3 regions of the Streptomyces sp. NBC_01635 genome follow, and region 2 is predicted to be linked to each of the others. Evidence: riboswitches for the same ligand, from Rfam matches in the RefSeq annotation. Region 2 holds a riboswitch; each other region holds the start of a gene.
What was found. Region 2 has a riboswitch for glycine ahead of gcvT (glycine cleavage system aminomethyltransferase GcvT). Riboswitches for the same ligand answer to the same signal wherever they lie in the genome.

Region 1 (7,270 bases), 1.0 Mb from region 2:
GGGAAAGGTTCCGGATGCTGCCCACCCAGGAGTACCGGGTGGTGAACGGCGATCCCGAGCTGCGGCTGCACGCGGAGCGCATCTGCCAGGGGGAGAACGTCCCCTCGGTGATCTACTTCGCCGGACGGGTCGAGGACGTCGGACCGCTGATGACCCAGCTGAGCACCCAGCCGGGCTGCGCGGACCAGGAGATCTCGATCCTCACGGGCGACGACCTGAGCAAGGCCAGGTTCTCCGGTACGGGCGGCAGCGACGGCGTGGCCCCGCAGATCACGCTGTACCACGCGGCCCTGGCCGAGCTGGAGGACGCCGCGCCCTCCACCGCCTTCTACGAGGACGCCGCCCGCCACCTCACCTGGATCGAGCAGGACCGGCTCCCGTACACCAGCCCCGACTTCGCCAGCGGTCAGACGGCTCTCTCCCACGACGCCACGCGTGCGCTGTACTGGGCGGCCAGCCGCGAGGACGTGCCCCAGAGCCGCGCGGCGACCTGGGTCAACCTCAGGAGCGTCAAGCTCGACAGGATGGCCACCGGGACGATCGACTTCACCGACGCGCCCCTGTACGGCGAACGGCACGGCCACAGCATCCTCATCAAGCGGGTCCGCAGGACCCCGGCCGGTGTCTCGGAGGCGGAGGTCCTGTGCAGCAGAACGGCCGGCGACATCAAGCCGCTCGACGTGAAGGAGTGCCCGATCAAGTGAACGGAACAGTGATGACCAGGCTTCCGGGATGAGGATTCCAGGGCCCGAAGAGATCCGCGCGCTGCACGAGAAGCACGCGCCCACCGCCGAGGCGTTCGCGCTCGTCCACACCCACTGCGAGATCGTCTGGAGCATCGCCGAGCAGTTCCTCTCCGCGCCGCACCTCGCCCACCTCGACGCCGGCCTGGTCCGCGCCGGCTGTCTCCTCCACGACATCGGCGTCTACCGCCTCTACGGGGACGACGGCCGGCTGGACCACAAGAGCTACGTCCGCCATGGACTGCTCGGCCAGGAGATCCTCGAAGCGGAGGGCTTCCCCGAGGCCCTGTGCCGGTTCTGCTCCCACCACACCGGAGTCGGGATCACCCGGCACGACATCGTGCGCCAGGGCCTCCCCCTGCCTCCCGCGGACTACACGGCGGCGACGCGGGAGGAGCGGCTGGTGATGTACGCGGACAAGTTCCACAGCAAGTCCAGGCCGGCGGCGTTCCTCTCCCCCGACGAGTACGCCGCCCAGGTCCGCCGCTTCGGCGAGGAGAAGGTGACCGCCTTCCAGGCCCTGCGCACCGAGTTCGGCGACCCCGACCTCGCCCGCCCGGTGCCGGGCGGAGGCGTGGACGAGGACGGGAGCGTGGGCGTCCGCCCGTGATCGCCGTTGGCCGTCCCTGCACGGGCTGCCGCGACAGCCCTTGTCGCCGTACACGTGCGCGAGGCAATCACCCGACCGCGCAGGCGAGTTGAAGTCAACGGGGTCGGGTGCGTACGACAACGACGACAGGGCCTCCGGGAACCGCTCGGAACGGGGTCGCGCCCCGAGCTACCAGGAGGCCCTGCCTTCCTGCGCGTACGGCCGGAAGAACACCCGATCAGGAACTCTGTTCGACTTGCACGTTCCGAGATCGGTCGAGAAACGGCTTCTCCCTCCAGCCGTTACTCGACGGAGCCGACCGGGGATGCCTCCTGCCGGACCTGATCGGGGCGGCGACGGCGACGGTGAACCGCCCATGCGATGCCGAGGATGACGAACCACACCGGGGTCACCAGCAGCGCCTGCAGGGTGTCCTCCTTCTGGGTCAGTGCCCAGATGAGGAACGCGAAGAAGGCGAGGACGACGTAGCACATGACGATGCCGCCGGGCATCTTGAACGTCGACGCCTCGTGCAGGTGAGGACGGCGCTTGCGGTACACGAGGTAGCAGATCAGGATGATCGACCAGACGAATATGAACAGCAGCGCCGAGATGGTGGTCACCAGCGTGAAGGCCTCGATGATCGAGTCGCCCATGGTGACCATGACGACACCGGGAAGCAGGAAGAGGCCGGACAGGAGCAGGGCGTTGACCGGCACCTTCCTGGAGGTGAGCCGGCCGAACCGCGCCGGCGCGTCACCCTCTTGGGCCAGGCCGTAGACCATCCGTGAGGTGGAGTAGATGCCCGAGTTCGCGGACGAGGCGGCAGAGGTCAGCACCACGAAGTTGATCAGGGATGCGGCGATGCCGAGGCCGGCCAGCGTGAACATCACGACGAAGGGGCTGCGGTCCGCGCTGATCTGACGCCAGGGCGTGACGGAGATGATCGCGATCAGGGCCACCACGTAGAACAGCATCACGCGTACCGGGATCGAGTTGATCGCCTTGGGCAGGTTCCGTTCCGGGTCCTTGGTTTCCGCCGCGGTGGTGCCGACCAGTTCGATGCCGACGAAGGCGAAGGTGGCGATCTGGAATCCCGCGACGAACCCCATGGGGCCGGTGGGGAAGAAGCCGCCGTCGTTCCAGAGGTTGGAGAAGCTCGCGGTGGCGCCCCCGGGCGCCTGGAAGCCGCCCAGCACCATGCCGAACCCGACGACGATCAGCGTCACAATGGCGACGATCTTGATCAGTGAGAACCAGAACTCGGTCTCACCGAACGCCTTCACCGTGGGCAGGTTCAGGACGATCAGCAGGACGACCGCCGCGAGCGCCGGGATCCACAGCGCGAGCCCTCCCCACCAGTACGACACATACCCGGAGATCGCGATGACGTCGGCGACACCGGTGACGATCCAGCAGAACCAGTAGGTCCATCCCGTGAAGAAGCCGGCCCACGGTCCGAGAAGGTCCGAGGCGAAGTCGGCGAAGGACTTGTAGCGCAGGTCGGAGAGCAGCAGCTCTCCCATCGCCCGCATCACGAAGAACAGCATCGCGCCGATGATCATGTAAACGAAGATCACCGAGGGGCCGGCCAGTGAGATCGTCTTGCCCGACCCCATGAACAGACCGGTTCCGATGGCCCCGCCGATCGCGATCAGCTGGATGTGCCGGTTGGACAACTGCCGGGAAAGGTGCTGCTCGCCCGCGGGGGAGGGCGTCTGTCCGGGCTCCGTCTCGGGTACGGGAGCGATGGTCGGGCCGAGTTTATTGCTTTCGTGCATGAGCGAACCTCGTGGATCTTTGGTGCGTGCGGGCCGTGACAGGCGTGTCTCGGCAGGCGTGTCTCGGGAAGCAGCCGCACACGCAGGGGGGAACGAGCGGGCACGCGGAGCCGGCGCCAGTGGTGGCGGCCGGCCGGGATGGTGCCGGGTACTCCGAACATGCCTGCAAGGGGCCGTTGGCCGACGAGGGCGGGGATGAGAAAGCCGGAGCTCAGCCGGGGTACCGGCGGGCGGTCGGCGGCCGGAGGCGAGGTAACAGGAGAGTCATCGGGGGGGTCCTCGAAGGTCGAGCACGGGCAGGAGCCCGCGCTGCCGAGTGGAGCCTCCCCCTCTGTCATGGAGCCTGAGAGCTTCGCCGCGGAAGTCCGCGGCTTGCACCGTGGGCGAGGCGCGGGAGCGCCTGCTTTTCAGAGGTGCCTGCCCGAGCGGTAGGGGTGCCTGAGAGTTTCCGGGGAGGTGTTGCTCCTTCGGCGCCCGGGTCTGGCTGACCCGGTGCTCTCCCGCAGCGGGATGAGCGGCGATGTGAGGCTAGGCCCGCACCGGCAGTCGGTCAAGACCTGCGCGAACGTTGATCGTTTACTGCCGGGTAGGACCGCGTTCACCTTCCCGGGGGCGCGGGCCGCCCGAGGAACCGGGTCGGCTTTGCGCGTCGGGCGCAGGGCCGTCCCTTTACGGTCGCGGACGCAGGCGCCCTGCCCGCCCGCGAACCGAGGCAGGCTTCGGCCCCTCCCCTCGGCCCCTCGCCGTCGGCATCCACACCGTCACCCTCCCTCGCCGATACGGCGCGTTCCGGAACCGGTGCGACGCGGTCCGCCCGGCTTTCAGAGCCGCCCCGAGCGTCCGGCGCCACGGACGTACCGGACTTCCCGTCTCGGGCGCAGGTGCACGAGACGGCCCACCTCGCTTCGGAGCGGTCCGTGTCGTCTCCCTCGCACCCATCGTGTGAGGGCTACCGCGTTCGTGGGCGCACCGACACCGCCCGCACGAGGAGGCGCCTACACGACATCACCCCTGGGCTGCCATGTCGATCAGGCCCATAAAACCGATGGGCGAAGTGGCTTGCGCCCCCACCTTTCCGCCGTGTTCCTTCCCGCTGCGCGATCGAGGCATAACGAATCGGAGGCACCCCCTTCCCTTTCCTTCTTCCCACCCGCGAAGCTCTTTGCCCGAGTCGCGGATCAACCGTCAGACGACGCTGTTCGTACGCATGGTGAACAGCCGTCCGAAGAGGAAGCGAGACGAACCATGGTCGGGGACGTCCACACCGAGCGGGACGCCGAGGTGCTTGAGGGTGACACCTGGCTGGCGCGGGTTGCGTTGCGGTTCACCGCCTTCACCGAGCGGTGGCTTCCGGACGCCTTCGGGTTCGTCCTCGTCGGCACGTTCCTGATCTTCGCTCTGGGGCTCGCGACGGGGGAGAGCCCCACCACCCTCGTGGACGCGTGGGGTCAGGGCTTCTGGTCGCTGATCCAGTTCACCCTGCAGATGGCGATGATCATCATCGGCGGGTACGCGGTCGCGGTGTCCGCTCCGGTTGCCCGGCTGATCGCCCGCATGGCGCAGATCCCCGAGTCGCCGCGCGCGGCGATCGCGTTCACCGCCGCGGTGGCGATGCTCAGCTCCTATCTCAACTGGGCGTTCAGCCTGATCTTCACCGCCATCCTGGCGAAGGAGATCGCCCGTGTCGTCCGCGGCGTCGACTACCGGGCGCTCGGCGCCATGGCGTTCCTCGGACTCGGCACGGTGTGGGCCCAGGGGCTGTCGGGTTCCGCGGCACTGCAGGTGGCCGGCCCGGCCTCCAGCCCGGAAGCCGTGCAGGAGGTCATCGCCGAAGGGCGGAACGGCGAGGGGATCATCCCGCTCACCGAAACGATCTTCACCTGGCAGAGCGTGCTGGCGACCTTCGTCGTCTTCGTGGTGGCGGTCGTCATGGCCTGGTTCCTCGCCCCCTCGCCCGCCCGCGCCAAGACCGCCCAGGAGATGGGGATCGAGCTGCGTCCGCTTCTGGCGGAGAAGGACGGGAAGGAGGACGCGGCCTCCGGCTCCACCGGGTCGCGTCCCGGCGACTGGCTGGAGCGCAGCCCGCTGCTCACCGTCCTGGTCGGGATCCTGGGTCTGTGGTACCTGGTGCGCCACTTCACGAGCGTCGAGGGGAACCCGGTCGCGGCGATCGACCTCGACACGGTCAACCTCGTCCTGATCCTGCTGGCGCTCTGCCTCCACTGGCGCCCGATCCGCATGGTCGAGGCGGTTCGGCGGGGGACCCCCGCGGCGTCCGGGGTGCTGCTGCAGTTCCCCTTCTACGGCGGCATCTTCGGCATGATCGCGTTCACCGGCCTGTCCAAACAGATCGCCGGCTGGATGGTGAGCGTCTCCAACGAGCTGCTCTTCCCACCTCTCATCGCGGTCTACTCGGCGGTCCTGGGCGTCTTCGTCCCCAGCGGCGGCAGCAAGTGGGTCATCGAGGCTCCCTATGTGATGGAGGCGGCGAACCAACTGCACGTCAACCAGGGATGGATGGTGGTCGTCTACGACCTCGGCGAGGCGTCGGCGAACCTGCTGCAGCCGTTCTGGATGCTTCCGACGCTGGCGGTGCTGGGCCTCAAGGCCCGGGACATCATGGGATATACGTTCGCGATGTTCCTCGCCTGCTTCCCCGTGGTCCTGATCGTGGTCACCGTCCTCGCCCAGACCCTGCCCTTCCCGTGACCACGCCGTACCCGCATGTCATGTGTCAGAGGAACCCGGTGCGGGGAGCCGTGACCTCGATGGTGTCCTTCACCAGGGCGAGCGCGGCGCCCAGGGGACTCGAGCGTCCCCCGCTCACGAGCACGTCGCCGGCGTCGGGGCAGCCGAACACCACGGCCTTCTCCGGCCCGACGAGCGCGTGCAGGGGGTCACCGGGTTCCGTCTCCTCCAGCCGGACGCGGACGAGGCGGGGCTCGTCCACGGACGCGCTCGCCACGGCCCGCAGGCGGCGCGCCCGGGAGACCGCGTCCAGCGCCGCCCGGGAAGTCCCCTCCTCCACCGGCTCCGCCCGCACCCGTACGGACGCCGGGTCCCATCCCCAGGCCAGCGCTGCCAGCAGCCGCACCTTCGTGGCGGCATCCGCGCCGGACAGGTCGGACGAAGGATCCGCCTCCGCGGTCCCACGACGCTGAGCCTCCCGGATCGCTTCCCCCAGCGAGTCGCCCTCGGCGAGGCGATCGAGGACGAACGTGGCGGTGCCGTTCGGGCAGGCCCGGATCGTCGTGCAGCCCAACCCGCGCAACGAGGTCCCGGCCAGGTCCCCCGCCGGCAGAGCGGCACCCGTCGCCCCGGAGATCCTGATCATGCTGCCGGCCGCGCGGGCCGCTTCGTCGAGGTCCCGCCAGTGGCTGAGCAGGTGGCTCTTGGTGGCCGTGACCACATGAACCCCTCTGCGCAGGGCAACGAGAGCCTCCTCCGCGGCGTGCAGCCGGAGTTCGGGCGAGGACGGGACCGCTTGGACGAACACGCGGGCAGCGGTCCGGTCGAGCGTCTCCTCCAGCGGGACCGGCGGAGTCCACGCCGAGCGGGGCGGCACGGGCTCGCCCTCGCGGAGCCGGCACTGCGCGGAACTCGCCCGTACGGCACCCACGCTCACCCGTACACCGTGCCGGCGAGCAAGCTCGTCCCCCTGCCGCGCCAGGTACTCGACGAAGGCCCGACCGACCGGACCGTATCCGGAGAGCACCACATCGGCCCGGCTCACTTCACGCATGCTTCCCTGCTCCTCTTCGACACTCCGCACGGGAGACCAAGCCTCGCAGAACCACGGGCCGAGGTGGGCCGGAGCGAGAACGGCGACACCACCAGGGGTGGATGACCGCGTGCGTCGGAATTCTGCCCCTCAGCGCCGCCGGAGCGCGCCGTCGCGGCGCAACCTGCTGATGCCCGGGCGGAGTTCCGAGGGAGTGCCGGGCGGGGGGTCTTGGGGGGCGTCAACGGTGTCAGTGGTCCACAGGGCGAGTTCGCGGTCTCGTGGGCCGTACGCGGTGTGCGGCGCGCCGTTGCCGAACCTCCGCACCAGGTGCCTGGCGTCCCAGCGTTCCCACCCCGGCTCCCCGTCGGAGACGAACCGCACCCATGCGCCGCGCATCACGTCGGCTTCTTCCCGCCGGGGTGCCCCGGACCTA
Region 2 (7,270 bases):
GGGCTGAGGTCACGCAGGGCGCGTAGCCGAAGCCGTCGACCTCCATGTTCCCGTACTGGGCGTCCGGGGAGCCCGCCTGGCCCTGCCACAACAGCATCCAGACATGGCCTGAGGAGGGGGTCGCGAGCGCGCGCAGCAACGCCTCGTAGGCGTCGTAACGCCCCGGTGTCACCTGGCGCAGCATGTGCTCGACCTGCCCGGCCGCCGCGGTGCCTGCGCTCACTTTGTATCGCCCCTCCGTACCACCCGTACAACACCCTCGCTCGAGCCAATGAACCTAGCTTAAGCGCCTCTCGGCCCCGGGGGGCTCTGCCGGTGCGCGGCCGTCCTCCGGCGGCGCCGCGGCCCCCTCAGCGCGTCCACTGGTAGAAGGGGCGGACGCGGTCGCACATCCACTGGCCGACCGGATCCTGGGCCACGTCCAGGAGGACCAGGTTGACGGGCCACCTCACCGGTTCGCGGCCCAGCGCGCGGCCCACCGCGTCCATCGGCGCGGCCCTCAGGTCGCCCTCCGTACGGGTCAGTTCGGCGGGGGACAGTTCGACGCCGACGAACAGCACCGGTTCGGCCGTCTCGATCTCGGCGAGGCAGCGGCGGGCGGTGGAGACGATACCGAGGGCCTCGAACTCCGCGGAGGCGGCGGCGAGGAAGTCCACCGGGTCGTCCTGCCAGTCGGGTTCGAACAACTTGACCCGGCCTCCGCTCGCGGGGCCGTCCAGCGGTCCGCGTCCGGCACGGCACAGGGCGGCGACGGCGGGCGGCGGCAACGGGACGCCGACCACTCCCCCGGGGTTCACGGCGATCCCGGCCTGCGGCGGCAGACCACGCGCGAACTCCACCGCGGGCGCGACGGTGAACGACATGTGGGAGCCGACGACCTGACGGAACTGTTCCTCGGAGCTGAAGACCGGGACGTACGCCTGGCCCTCGATCTCCATCGTGGGCAGGTCCAGCGGGCCGCTGTCCGGTCCGCCGCCGTTGGGCAGAGGTATCCACACGTGGCTCCGGCCCAGTACCTCGATGATCCGGCCGTCGCCCGAGGGGACGCCCAGGGATGCGGAGAGCACCTCCTCCAGCTCGTTGCCGGGCCATCCGCCGTGCGGATGGGGGTGAGTCTGTGCCGGGAAGCCCGCCGGGAAGTCCATCTGCCTACCGCCTGCCTGGAACCACTGCTGTGGCTGAAAGGCTAACCGCTGCCGCGTCCGGCGGTGGGCCCGTCCGGGCGGCCGTCAGTCCGTGAAGTCGATGCGGTGCAGTGCGTTCGCCGCGTCGCGGTCGGCCAGGACGGCCGAACCGCAGCCCGCGGGCAGGTCGCCGCGCACCACGGACGTCAGCAATCGGTCGATGGCGGCGCGGTGGCGCCGGAAGGCGTACCGGGAGACCCCGCGGCCGCGCTCGCGCTGGCCGTCCAGGGCCTGCTCCGGGGGGACGTCGAGCAGCAGCAGATGCAGGTCCGCGCCCCGGCGGCGGGCCTCCCGGGCCAGCCAGCGGCGCACCCAGGCCTGTGTGCCGCAGTCGTGGACGACGACTCCCTCGCCGGTGCGCAGGGCGCGCCGCAGTCCGGCGTAGTGGGCGAGGCGGACCAGGGGCCGGTACACCGCGTACGGCAGGAGACGCGGCATGCTGCGGTCCCAGCGGTCGCGGGTGTCCTGCGAGTCGACGGGGGTGCCGCGCGCCGCGCGCCGCATGAGGGTGGACTTGCCGCTGCCGGGCAGTCCGGTGACCACGACGAGGTCTCGGGGGCCGAAGAGCAGGGTGTGCGGGCTGCGGCCGGCGCGCTCGCGCAGGTCGCGGACGACGGGCGCGGGCAGGGTGCCGCACACCTCCCGGGCCGAAGGGGCCTGCCGCTCGGGCAGCGTGACGCCCGTGGTGGTGGCGTACGCCGTGGCCTTGTTCACCGTGTGTGTCCTCCCCTGGGGGCTGTCCGGACCTGTGCCCAGGTACCGGAATCCCTCCCCGCCGAGTGTAAAGAGACGGTAACGCCGGGGCCTCCGGTTTCCGTCCCTTTCCCGACACAGGCCTGTCACAGCCGTGCGTGAACACCCGAATACCCTGCGCTCCTCCCAGAAGGGTCCCCCTGCCGCAGCCCCGCGATGCGTGCAATGATGAGCGCGCCAACTGCATACCGGCCGTTTGAATCCGCGCGGGAGAGTCCCCGGCACCGTTGCCGCCGGGGCGCCGAAGGAGCAAGTCCCTCCCTTGAATCTCTCAGGCACCGTTACCGCGTGGGCGAGGCACATCTGAAAAGCGGGCCCCGCGCGAGTCGCCGGTGGCTCCACCCAAGGTGCAAGCCGTGGTCGTCCCCTGCGCGGGCGGTCATGGCGAACCTCTCAGGTTCCGATGACAGATGGGGAGGAAAGACCTCGCCTGTCCTGCCTTGGGAGACCGACCGATGAGCAGTACCGAACTCCGCCGGACCGCGCTCGACGCCCTGCATCGTTCGCTCGGTGCCACGATGACCGATTTCGCCGGCTGGGACATGCCCCTGCGCTACGGCTCCGAACGCGACGAGCACAACGCCGTGCGGACGGGGGCCGGTCTCTTCGACCTCTCCCACATGGGCGAGATCACCGTCACCGGCCCGCAGGCGTCCCGGTTCCTCGATCACGCGCTGGTCGGCAACATCGGGACCGTCAAGCCCGGCCGCGCCCGCTACACCATGATCTGCCGCGAGGACGGCGGCATCCTGGACGACCTGATCGTCTACCGGCTCGACGACACCGAGGCCGGGTCCCCCCGCTACCTGGTCGTCGCGAACGCCTCCAACGCCCAGGTGGTGCTGGACGCGCTCGTGGAGCGGTCGGCCGGCTTCGACACCGAGGTCCGTGACGACCGCGACGCGTACGCGCTGCTCGCGGTGCAGGGCCCCGAGTCCCCCGGCATCCTGCAGTCCCTCACCGACACCGACCTCGAGGGCATGAAGTACTACGCCGGGCAGCCCGGCACGGTCGCGGGCGTCCCCGCCCTCATCGCCCGTACCGGCTACACCGGCGAGGACGGCTTCGAGCTGTTCGTGAAACCGGAGCACGCGGTGGAGCTGTGGCAGGCGCTGACCGGGGCGGGCGAGGGCGTCGGCCTGATCCCGTGCGGGCTGTCCTGCCGGGACACGCTGCGCCTGGAGGCCGGCATGCCGCTGTACGGCCATGAGCTGAGCGCCTCCCTGACCCCGTTCGACGCCGGGTTCGGCCGGGTGGTGAAGTTCGAGAAGGAGGGCGACTTCGTGGGCCGCGCCGCCCTGACCGAGGCCGCCGCCCGCGCCGAGCGGACCCCGCCCCGCACCCTGGTCGGCCTGGTCGCCGAGGGACGCCGGGTCCCGCGCGCCGGGTACGCGGTGGTCGCCGGCGGCGAGGTGATCGGCGAGGTCACCTCCGGCGCGCCCTCCCCGACGCTGGGCCGGCCGATCGCGATGGCGTACGTCGACGTGGCGCACGCGGTGCCGGGCACGGCGGGTGTCGGTGTGGACATCCGCGGCAGCCACGAGCCGTACGAGGTCGTGGCGCTGCCGTTCTACAAGCGGCAGAAGTAGCACCGCCGCAGGACCACTTCGGGACGGCTTTCCGGGCCCTCGCGCGTCGGCGCAAGGGTCTTTGGGGCCTCACACCTCACACGGGCGAGCAGGGCAGGCCGTGCCCGCTCACGCGTACGTCCCGTACTTCCCGTAGTTTCCGAATCATCAGCAATTCCACCGCGTACAGGAGAGTCCAGGCCATGAGCAACCCCCAGCAGCTGCGTTACAGCAAGGAGCACGAGTGGCTGTCGGCCGCCGAGGACGGTGCGTCGACCATCGGCATCACCGAGCACGCGGCCAACGCGCTCGGCGACGTCGTGTTCGTCCAGCTCCCCGAGCTCGGTGACACCGTGACCGCGGGCGAGACCTGCGGCGAACTGGAGTCGACCAAGTCGGTCAGCGACCTGTACTGCCCGGTCACCGGCGAGGTCACCGAGGTCAACGAGGACGTGGTCAACGACCCGTCGCTGGTGAACTCGGCCCCCTTCGAGGGCGGCTGGCTGTTCAAGGTGCGGGTCACCGACGAGCCGGCCGACCTGCTCTCCGCCGCCGAGTACGACGCCTTCATCCAGGGCTGAGGAGGACGTAGTCCCATGTCGCTTCTGAACACCCCGCTGCACGAACTCGACCCGGACGTCGCCGCGGCGGTCGACGCCGAGCTGCACCGCCAGCAGTCCACCCTCGAGATGATCGCCTCGGAGAACTTCGCCCCGGTCGCGGTCATGGAGGCCCAGGGCACGGTCCTCACCAACAAGTACGCCGAGGGCTACCCCGGCCGCCGCTACTACGGCGGCTGCGAGCACGTCGACGTGATCGAGCAGATCGCCATCGACCGGGTCAAGGAGCTGTTCGGCGCCGAGCACGCCAACGTGCAGCCGCACTCGGGCGCGCAGGCCAACGCCGCCGCGATGTTCGCGCTGCTCAAGCCCGGTGACACGATCATGGGCCTGAACCTCGCGCACGGCGGGCACCTGACCCACGGCATGAAGATCAACTTCTCGGGCAAGCTCTACGACGTGGTCGCCTACCACGTCGGCGACGACGGCCGGGTCGACATGGCCGAGGTCGAGCGGCTGGCCAAGGAGAGCAGGCCGAAGCTGATCGTCGCCGGCTGGTCGGCGTACCCGCGGCAGCTGGACTTCGCCGAGTTCCGCCGGATCGCGGACGAGGTCGGCGCGTACCTGATGGTCGACATGGCGCACTTCGCCGGTCTGGTCGCGGCGGGCCTGCACCCGAACCCGGTCCCGCACGCCCACGTCGTCACCACGACCACGCACAAGACCCTCGGCGGTCCGCGCGGTGGGGTGATCCTCTCCACGGCCGAGCTGGCCAAGAAGATCAACTCCGCGGTCTTCCCCGGCCAGCAGGGCGGCCCGCTGGAGCATGTGGTCGCGGCCAAGGCGGTGGCCTTCAAGGTCGCCGCGTCCGAGGAGTTCAAGGACCGCCAGCGCCGCACCCTGGAAGGTTCCCGCATCCTGGCCGAGCGCCTGATGAAGGACGACGTCAAGGCGGTGGGCGTGGACGTGCTCTCCGGCGGCACGGACGTGCACCTGGTCCTGGTCGACCTGCGCGACTCCGAGCTGGACGGGCAGCAGGCCGAGGACCGTCTCCACGAGGTCGGCATCACCGTCAACCGCAACGCGATCCCGAACGACCCGCGCCCCCCGATGGTCACCTCGGGTCTGCGGATCGGGACGCCCGCCCTGGCCACCCGCGGTTTCGACACCGAGGACTTCACCGAGGTGGCGGACGTGATCGCCGAGGCGCTGAAGGCGCCCTCACCCTTCGGGGCCGCCGACGCCGAGGCGCTCCGGGCACGGGTGACGGCTCTCGCGGAGAAGCATCCGCTGTACCCCGGTCTGAAGTAGTTTCGTACGCTTTGATGCGTACGACCGTCCGGGGCATCGCGCACACTGGGACAGTGGGCGCGATGCCCCGCGTCGTGCACCCCCTGTGAACACCGTTCCGTTCCCCGCATCCGTATCACCGCGCCCCCGGCGGACAGCGGCGTCCGCCGAACCCCTAGGAGTCCTTCCGTGGCCCTCTCGGTCTTCGACCTGTTCTCGATCGGCATCGGGCCGTCCAGCTCGCACACGGTCGGCCCGATGCGGGCCGCCCGCATGTTCGCCCGGCGGCTGCACCACGAGGAGCTGCTGGACCCGGTCGCCTCGGTCCGCGCGGAGCTGTACGGCTCGCTCGGCGCCACCGGCCACGGGCACGGCACGCCCAAGGCGGTGCTGCTCGGCCTGGAGGGCGCCTCGCCCCGCACGGTGGACGTGGAGACGGCCGACGAACGCGTGGAGAAGATCAAGGAATCGGGCCGCCTGAGGCTGCTCGACACGCACGAGATCGCGTTCTCCTTCGACGACGACCTGGTGCTGCACCGCCGCAAGGCGCTTCCGTACCACGCGAACGGCATGACCCTGTGGGCGTACGACGCGTCCGGCGCCGAGGTGCTGAAGAAGACGTACTACTCGGTGGGCGGCGGCTTCGTCGTCGACGAGGAGGCGGTGGGCGCGGACCGCATCAAGCTCAACGACACGGTTCTGAAGTACCCGTTCCGCACGGGCGACGAGCTGCTGCGCCTGACCCGGGAGACGGGGCTGTCCATCTCCGCGCTGATGCTGGAGAACGAGCGCGCCTGGCGGACCGAGGAGGAGATCCGCGAAGGCCTGCTGGAGATATGGCGGGTGATGCAGGCGTGCGTGGCGCGCGGCATGTCCCGCGAGGGCATCCTGCCGGGCGGCCTGAAGGTGCGCCGGCGTTCCGCGAACACAGCGCGCAAGCTGCGTGCGGAGGGCGACGCGAAGGCCCTCGCCATGGAGTGGATCACGCTCTACGCGATGGCCGTGAACGAGGAGAACGCCGGGGGCGGCCGGGTCGTCACCGCCCCGACCAACGGCGCGGCCGGCATCATCCCCGCCGTCCTGCACTACTACATGAACTTCGTCCCCGGCGCCGACGAGGACGGTGTGGTCCGCTTCCTGCTGGCGGCCGGTGCGATCGGCATGCTGTTCAAGGAGAACGCGTCCATCTCCGGCGCCGAGGTCGGCTGCCAGGGCGAGGTCGGCTCCGCCTGCTCGATGGCGGCGGGCGCCCTCGCCGAGGTGATGGGCGGCTCCCCGGAACAGGTCGAGAACGCCGCCGAGATCGGCATGGAACACAACCTCGGCCTGACCTGCGACCCGGTCGGCGGTCTGGTCCAGATCCCGTGCATCGAACGCAACGGCATGGCCGCGGTGAAGGCGGTCACCGCCGCGCGGATGGCGATGCGCGGCGACGGCTCGCACAAGGTGTCCCTGGACAAGGTCATCAAGACCATGAAGGAAACCGGCGCCGACATGTCCGTCAAGTACAAGGAGACGGCCCGGGGCGGGCTGGCGGTGAACATCATCGAGTGCTGAGGGGACGAGGGCGCGACCTGCACGCTCGCGTCCTTCAGCGCTGTCGGGGGATTCCCTGTCGGCTTGGCGGAAGTCCCCGGGAAATCCCACGGCATGGGCATCCGCCCCGGGGGCCGTGGCATCCTCGGTCACCGTTCCGGCCCGTCCTGACCGTCGGCCGCCGCCAGGACGTGTCGCATCAAACCCCTGATCCCACTTCCGGCGTCCGCGGTGATACGCAGGCCGGGCCCGGTCGAAGTCGGCGCGCCGGCACAGCCGGGCTCCCGCGCGTACGGCGTCGCCGAGCGGTTGGTGGCGGGCGGCGGACGCGCCGCCCTCGGTGCGGCCGAGGGCAGCACCTATGTCCTGCAGTTCGCTT
Region 3 (7,270 bases), 4.7 Mb from region 2:
TCCATGCTTCATACACCGAGCGGCGGTGCCGGGCACGGTACCGCCGCCGCGGAAACTGGACTGATGAGTATCGGCACGGTGCTGAACGTGCTGCGCGAGGAATTCCCCGAAGTCACCATCTCCAAGATCCGCTTCCTGGAGTCGGAGGGGCTCATCGAGCCGCAGCGGACCCCCTCGGGGTACCGCAAGTTCAGCGCCGGGGACGTGGAGCGTCTCGGCCATGTCCTGAGGATGCAGCGGGACCACTATCTGCCGCTCAAGGTGATCCGCGAGCACCTGGACGCCATGGAGCGCGGCGAGGCCCTCCCGCTTCCGGCACTGGCCCGGCCGCGGGACGGGGAAACCGGCCCTGAGCCGTCCGCCGACCCGCGCGCGACAGCGGCCCGGATCGGGAGGGCCCAGTTGCTGGCGGCGGCCGGCGTCGACCAGCAGCAGCTCGCGGAGTGGGAGTCGTACGGGCTGCTCGCGCCGGTCGAGGACGAGGTGTACGACGCCGAGGCGGTCACCGTCGCCGGCCTCCTCACCGAGCTGGGGCGGTTCGGGATCGAGCCGCGGCACCTGAGGGCGATGAAGGCCGCCGCCGACCGGGAGGCCGGACTGGTCGACCAGGTCGTCGCCCCGCTCAAACGGCACCGCAACCCGCAGACCAGGGCGCACGCGGAGGCGCGTACGAAGGAGCTCGCCGGTCTCACGGTGAAGTTGCACGCCGCGCTGGTGAGCGCGGCGCTCGGGGTGCGGCTGCCCTGAGGCGAGAAGGGTCCGGATCGGCCGCCCGATCCGGGCCCGACTACCCAAACGTCCCGGGCACGGCCTAGGGTTACTGTGTGAACGAGCTCGATGTCGTAGGTGTCCGGGTCGAAATGCCCTCGAACCAACCGATCGTGCTGCTGCGTGAAGTGGGAGGCGACCGGTACCTCCCCATCTGGATCGGCCCGGGGGAGGCCACGGCCATCGCCTTCGCCCAGCAGGGTATGGCTCCCGCGCGCCCGCTGACCCACGACCTCTTCAAGGACGTTCTGGAAGCCGTCGGCCAGGAGCTCACGGAAGTGCGCATCACAGACCTGCGCGAGGGTGTCTTCTACGCGGAGCTGGTCTTCGCCAGCGGGGTCGAGGTGAGTGCCCGGCCGTCCGACGCCATAGCGCTGGCGCTGCGTACGGGTACGCCGATCTATGGCAGCGACACGGTGCTCGACGACGCGGGGATCGCCATCCCGGACGAGCAGGAGGACGAGGTGGAGAAGTTCCGCGAGTTCCTCGACCAGATCTCGCCGGAGGATTTCGGCTCCAGCAGCCAGTGAGGGGCGGCGGCCGTCCCGCCGGATGCCGCTCGGAACCGCGGTGCGTGAGAGCCTCGCGCGGCCCGCGCGGAGGGCATTCGGCTAGCCTTTCCCCGCGGTGGGGCACGGGAAACCACTCTTAGGGTGATTATCACTCGGCGTGCCGAGTGTGGCGATCGTTGACGCACCCTTGGTGACTGCCTACCGTCGGGGAGGCAGGTCAAGGACGGAGGTCGGCGTGAGAAGCACCGGCGACGGTACGGCTGGGGGTGCCCCCGGACATGGTCTCGGGGTGAGCGGTCCGTACCCTCCCCCAGGCTCTCAGCTCCGCGCGAGCGGGGCGTATGCCCATCACGGCAGCGCGGCCGATCCTGCTCCGCAGCGACCGGCGGCCGTGCCGAGCAGCGGAGGGGCGGCGACGTCCATGGCGTCCGAGGAGATCGGCTACCGGGGCCCGACGGCCTGCGCGGCCGCCGGCATCACCTACCGGCAACTGGACTACTGGGCTCGCACGGGGCTGGTCGAGCCGAGTGTGAGGCCCGCCCATGGCTCGGGGACACAGCGGCTGTACAGCTTCCGGGACGTCGTCGTCCTGAAGATCGTCAAGCGGTTCCTGGACACCGGTGTCTCACTGCAGAACATCCGTACCACCGTCCAGCACCTGCGGGAGGGGGGCTTCCGCGACCTGGAGCGCATGACGCTGATGAGCGACGGCGCCACGGTCTACGAGTGCGGCACGCCGGACGAGGTCCATGCCCTGCTCCAGGGCGGCCAGGGGATCTTCGGGATCGCCGTGGGCGTGGTGTGGCGGGACGTCGAGAGCGCGCTGTCGCAGTTGCACGGGGAGCGCGTCGACACCGGGGAGACGCTGATCGGCCCCAACCCGGCGGACGAGCTGGCGAGGCGGCGCAACCGCGCCGTCTGAGCAGTCTGCACGGCCGGGCGGTCCGCACTGTCCGGGGCGGCGGCACGCCCGGCGGGGCATTGTCAGTGGCGTAGGGCAGCATCGGGGATGTGAGATCCGCGCCCACAGTCCTGCATCTCGACATGGACGCCTTCTTCGCCTCGGTGGAGCAGGCGTCCAAGCCGAGCCTGCGCGGGAAGGCCGTGATCGTGGGCGGGCTCGGGCCGCGCGGTGTGGTCGCCACCGCCTCGTACGAGGCCCGGGTCTTCGGTGTCCGTTCAGCGCTGCCCATGGCGCAGGCGCGGCGGCTCGCGCCGAACGCGGCGTATCTCGTCCCCCGCTTCGCTTTCTACCGGTCGATCAGCGGCCAGGTGATGGAGCTGCTGCGGGCGCTGTCGCCCCTGGTGGAACCGTTGAGCCTGGACGAGGCGTTCGTGGATCTGGAGGCCGGAGGGGCGGCCTGGGACGAGCGGTCCGCCCGGCTGGCCGGCGCGAAGCTGCGCGCGGACATACGGGCGGTCACGGGACTCACCGGATCGGTGGGGCTGGCGGCCTCCAAGATGCTGGCGAAGATCGCCTCGGAGCAGGCCAAGCCGGACGGGCTGGTGCTGATCGAGCCGGGGACCGAGCGGGCCCTGCTGGCGCCTCTGCCGGTCCGGACACTGCCGGGTGTCGGACCGGCCACCGGCGACCACCTGCGGCGGGTCGGCATCCACACGGTCGGGGACCTCGCCGAGGCGGGAGAGGACGAGCTGGTACGCCTGCTCGGCAAGGCACACGGACATGCCCTGCACGCCATGTCCCTGGCGAAGGACGATCGGTCCGTGGTGGCCGAGCGGGAGACGAAGTCGGTGTCGGTCGAGGACACCTACGACGTGGACATCCACGACCGGGTGCGGGTCGGGGTGGAGGTGCAGCGCCTCGCGGACCGCTGTGTGCGCCGGCTGAGGACAGCGGGGTTGTCGGGACGGACCATCGTGCTGAAGGTGCGGCGGTACGACTTCTCGACGCTCACCCGCTCCGAGACCCTGCGGGGGCCCACGGACGATCCGGCGGTGGTGCGTGAGGCGGCGGCGCGGCTGCTGGACTCGGTCGACACGACGGGCGGCGTGCGGCTGCTGGGCGTGGGGGTCAGCGGGCTCGCCGACTACACGCAGGAGGACCTGTTCGCGCAGGCGGCGGGGGAGCCGGACAAGGAGCCGCCGGGCGAGGAAGCGGAGGCGGCGGTGCCCGTGGAAGAACGGCAACAGGCGGGCGCCGAGCGGCGCTGGCCGGCCGGGCACGACGTAAGGCACAGCGAGTACGGCCATGGGTGGGTCCAGGGCAGCGGCCTCGGGCGGGTCACGGTGCGGTTCGAGACGCCCGGGTCGGCGCCGGGGCGGGTGAGGACCTTCCGGACCGACGACCGGGACCTGCACCCCGCGGATCCGCTGCCGTTGGTGGAGCGAAGCCCCGGGGACAGCGAGGACGGCGGGGGAGACCCGAGCGGCGAGAACGGTCAGGGCGGTGACGGCCGGGGCGGTGAGGGCGCCCACGGCGGGGCCGACGGCGACGCCCGGAGTACCCGGGACGGCCGGGCCGCCCGGGGCAGCCAGGGTTCAAGGGCCGGTACGGGGGCGGTGGCTCGGGTGCGCCGCGGGTGATCTCGTCAGGCGGAGTCGTCCCTGCCGGCGAGCCTGCCGAAGTCGTGGTCCGGGAGCGGGGCCGGGGGGGCCGTGTCCAGGCCGTAGTGGTGGTAGAGCTGGAGTTCCTGCTCCGGGGAGAGATGGCGGCCCACACCGAAGTCGGGGGCGTCCTTGATCAGAGCGCGTTCGAAGGGGATGTGGAGGCCGCCGTCGATCAGCTCGCTCGGCTCCAGGGGGACGAAGGCGTCCCTGCTGAACAAGCCGGTGCGTATCGCCGCCCACTCCGGCACGCCGGTGGCGTCGTCGAGGTAGACCTCGTCGATCGTGCCGATCCGGTTGCCGTTGCGGTCGAACGCCTTGCGGCCGATCAGGTTGCGCGGATCGATGTCGGTCTGCACGGGCCCTCCACGGGTCGCAAGGATTCGTCAGCACTACAAAACGGCACAATCGGCGGGGCGGCCACTCGAAAGTCCGGGTCTTGCCCTCGCTGGTACCCTGGCAGCGGCTGCTGACCCCGTGCGGGAGAGCCCTCTTTGCACCATAGGAGGGCGCCGAAGGAGCAAATCCTCCCCGGAATCTCTCAGGCCCACGTACCGCATGGACGAGGTCACTCTGGAAAGCAGAGCGGGTGTCGACGGCTCCCGCTCTCACCGACGGTGAAAGCCGGCCGCCCCAGGCGGCCGGTGAAGCTCTCAGGTTGAGATGACAGAGGGGGAGGCCGTCCGGGCACCCGCCATGGTGCCCCTCGAAGGTCGTCGGACCAGGAGGCCTCCGCACATGACCGCCCATCGCATTCCCCTCTCCGAGCTCGAACAGGGAACGCCCTTCGAGCAGCGTCACATCGGCCCCGACCACGAGGCCCGCGCCAAGATGCTCGCGCAGGTCGGCTACGGCTCGCTCGACGAGCTGACGGCCGCCGCGGTCCCGGATGTGATCAAGAACGCCGACGCGCTGGATCTGCCGGGCGCCCGGACCGAGCCCGAGGTGCTGGCCGAGCTGCAGTCGCTGGCCGACCGCAACGAGGTGCTCGGCTCCATGATCGGGCTGGGGTACTACGGGACCTTCACACCGCCCGTCATCCTGCGGAACGTCATGGAGAATCCCGCCTGGTACACGGCCTACACGCCGTACCAGCCCGAGATCTCGCAGGGACGGCTCGAGGCGCTGCTGAACTTCCAGACCACGGTCGCCGAGCTCACCGGCCTCCCGACCTCCGGTGCCTCCCTGCTCGACGAGGGCACCGCGGCCGCCGAGGCGATGGCGCTGTCTCGCCGCATGGGCAAGAACAAGAAGGGCCTGTTCCTGGTCGACGCGGACGCGCTGCCCCAGACCGTCGCCGTCCTCCGGACCCGAGCCGAGCCGGCCGGCGTCGAGGTCGTCGTCGCCGACCTGAGCGAGGGCATCCCCGCCGAGGTCGCCGAGCGTGAGATCAACGGCGTGCTGATCCAGTACCCGGGCGCCTCCGGTGCCGTACGCGACATCAAGCCGGTGATCGACCGGGCGCACGAGCTGGGCGCGCTCGTCACCGTCGCCGCCGATCTGCTCGCCCTCACGCTGCTGACGTCCCCCGGCGAACTCGGCGCGGACATCGCGGTCGGCACGACGCAGCGCTTCGGCGTACCGATGGGATTCGGCGGACCGCACGCCGGATACATGGCCGTGCAGGAGAAGATGGCGCGCAGCCTGCCCGGCCGGCTCGTCGGCGTCTCCGTCGACGCGGACGGGAACAGGGCCTACCGGCTCGCGCTCCAGACCCGCGAGCAGCACATCCGCCGCGAGAAGGCCACCAGCAACATCTGTACCGCCCAGGTGCTGCTCGCGGTCATGGCCGGCATGTACGCCGTCTACCACGGCCCCGAGGGGCTGAGGACGATCGCGTGGCGCACCCACCGCTACGCGACGGTCCTCGCCGAAGGGCTCCGGGCCGGCGGCGTGGAGATCGTCCACGGTTCCTACTTCGACACGCTGACCGTCCGGGTCCCGGGGCGGGCCGCCGAGGTCGTGGCCGCCGCCCGGGACAACGGCGTCAACCTGCACCTCGTCGACGCCGACCTCGTCTCGATCGCCTGCGACGAGACCACCACGCGCGACCGGCTCGCCGCCGTGTGGAGCGCCTTCGGTGTCGAGGGAGACGTCGAATCCCTGGACGCGGCCGCGCGGAACACCCTCCCGGACGCCCTGCTGCGCGCCGACGAGTACCTGACGCACCCCGTCTTCCACCAGCACCGCTCCGAGACCGCGATGCTGCGCTACCTGCGCAGGCTCGCCGACCGCGACTACGCGCTGGACCGCGGCATGATCCCGCTGGGCTCCTGCACCATGAAGCTCAACGCGACCGCGGAGATGGAGCCCATCACCTGGCCCGAGTTCGGGCAGCTGCACCCCTTCGCGCCGGCCGGACAGGCCCAGGGCTACCTCACGCTCATCCACGAGCTGGAGGACCGGCTCGCGGAGGTCACCGGCTACGACAAGGTGAGCCTCCAGCCCAACGCGGGTTCCCAGGGCGAACTGGCCGGGCTGCTCGCCGTCCGCGGCTACCACCGGGCCAACGGCGACGACCAGCGCACCGTCTGCCTCATCCCGTCCTCCGCGCACGGCACCAATGCCGCCAGCGCCGTCATGGCCGGCATGAAGGTCGTCGTCGTGAAGACGGCCGAGGACGGCGAGGTCGACGTCGACGACCTGCGCGCGAAGATCGAGCGGTACCGCGACGAGCTCTCGGTGCTGATGATCACCTACCCCTCGACGCACGGGGTGTTCGAGGAGCACGTCGCCGACATCTGCGCGGCCGTGCACGAGGCCGGCGGCCAGGTGTACGTGGACGGCGCGAACCTCAACGCGCTGGTCGGGCTGGCCAAGCCCGGACACTTCGGCGGGGACGTCTCGCACCTGAACCTGCACAAGACCTTCTGCATCCCGCACGGCGGCGGAGGTCCCGGCGTCGGCCCGGTCGGCGTGCGGGCGCACCTGGCGCCGTACCTGCCGAACCACCCGCTGCAGCCCGAAGCCGGGCCGGAGACCGGGATCGGGCCCATCTCGGCGGCGCCGTGGGGCTCGGCGGGGATCCTGCCCATCTCGTGGGCGTACGTCCGGCTGATGGGCGGCGAGGGGCTCAAGCGGGCCACCCAGGTGGCGGTACTCAGCGCCAACTACATCGCCAAGCGCCTCGAGCCGCACTACCCCGTGCTGTACACCGGTCCCGGCGGGCTGGTCGCGCACGAGTGCATCATCGACCTGCGCCCCCTGACCAAGGCGACCGGCGTGAGCGTGGACGACGTGGCCAAGCGGCTGATCGACTACGGCTTCCACGCGCCGACGATGTCGTTCCCGGTGGCCGGGACGCTGATGATCGAGCCGACCGAGTCCGAGGACCTGGCCGAACTCGACCGGTTCTGCGAGACGATGATCGCGATTCGCGCGGAGATCGAGAAGGTCGGCTCCGGCGAGTGGCCGGCGGACGACAA

Region 1: it holds a riboswitch for glycine, as region 2 does, so the genes downstream of both, cycA (D-serine/D-alanine/glycine transporter) here and gcvT (glycine cleavage system aminomethyltransferase GcvT) in region 2, are expected to answer to the same signal.
Region 3: it holds a riboswitch for glycine, as region 2 does, so the genes downstream of both, gcvP (aminomethyl-transferring glycine dehydrogenase) here and gcvT (glycine cleavage system aminomethyltransferase GcvT) in region 2, are expected to answer to the same signal.

The regions. Positions count from the first base shown of each region.
Region 1 is NZ_CP109277.1:7,331,791-7,339,060, reverse strand. Features, by position in the region: gene OHB56_RS34135 (ABC transporter substrate-binding protein) at 1-704, shown strand, start outside; gene OHB56_RS34130 (HD domain-containing protein) at 733-1,353, shown strand; gene cycA (D-serine/D-alanine/glycine transporter) at 1,635-3,113, opposite strand; glycine riboswitch at 3,438-3,529, opposite strand; glycine riboswitch at 3,530-3,626, opposite strand; gene OHB56_RS34120 (TIGR00366 family protein) at 4,359-5,822, shown strand; gene OHB56_RS34115 (homoserine dehydrogenase) at 5,848-6,855, opposite strand; gene OHB56_RS34110 (hypothetical protein) at 6,985-7,233, opposite strand.
Region 2 is NZ_CP109277.1:6,316,044-6,323,313, reverse strand. Features, by position in the region: gene OHB56_RS29475 (enhanced serine sensitivity protein SseB C-terminal domain-containing protein) at 1-184, opposite strand, end outside; gene OHB56_RS29470 (enhanced serine sensitivity protein SseB) at 351-1,145, opposite strand; gene OHB56_RS29465 (AAA family ATPase) at 1,230-1,898, opposite strand; glycine riboswitch at 2,135-2,234, shown strand; gene gcvT (glycine cleavage system aminomethyltransferase GcvT) at 2,393-3,526, shown strand; gene gcvH (glycine cleavage system protein GcvH) at 3,709-4,086, shown strand; gene glyA (serine hydroxymethyltransferase) at 4,102-5,376, shown strand; gene OHB56_RS29445 (L-serine ammonia-lyase) at 5,545-6,912, shown strand.
Region 3 is NZ_CP109277.1:1,612,559-1,619,828, reverse strand. Features, by position in the region: gene OHB56_RS07875 (MerR family transcriptional regulator) at 4-747, shown strand; gene OHB56_RS07870 (bifunctional nuclease family protein) at 825-1,298, shown strand; gene OHB56_RS07865 (MerR family transcriptional regulator) at 1,516-2,202, shown strand; gene OHB56_RS07860 (DNA polymerase IV) at 2,292-3,824, shown strand; gene OHB56_RS07855 (PRC-barrel domain-containing protein) at 3,830-4,204, opposite strand; glycine riboswitch at 4,316-4,412, shown strand; gene gcvP (aminomethyl-transferring glycine dehydrogenase) at 4,584-7,270, shown strand, end outside.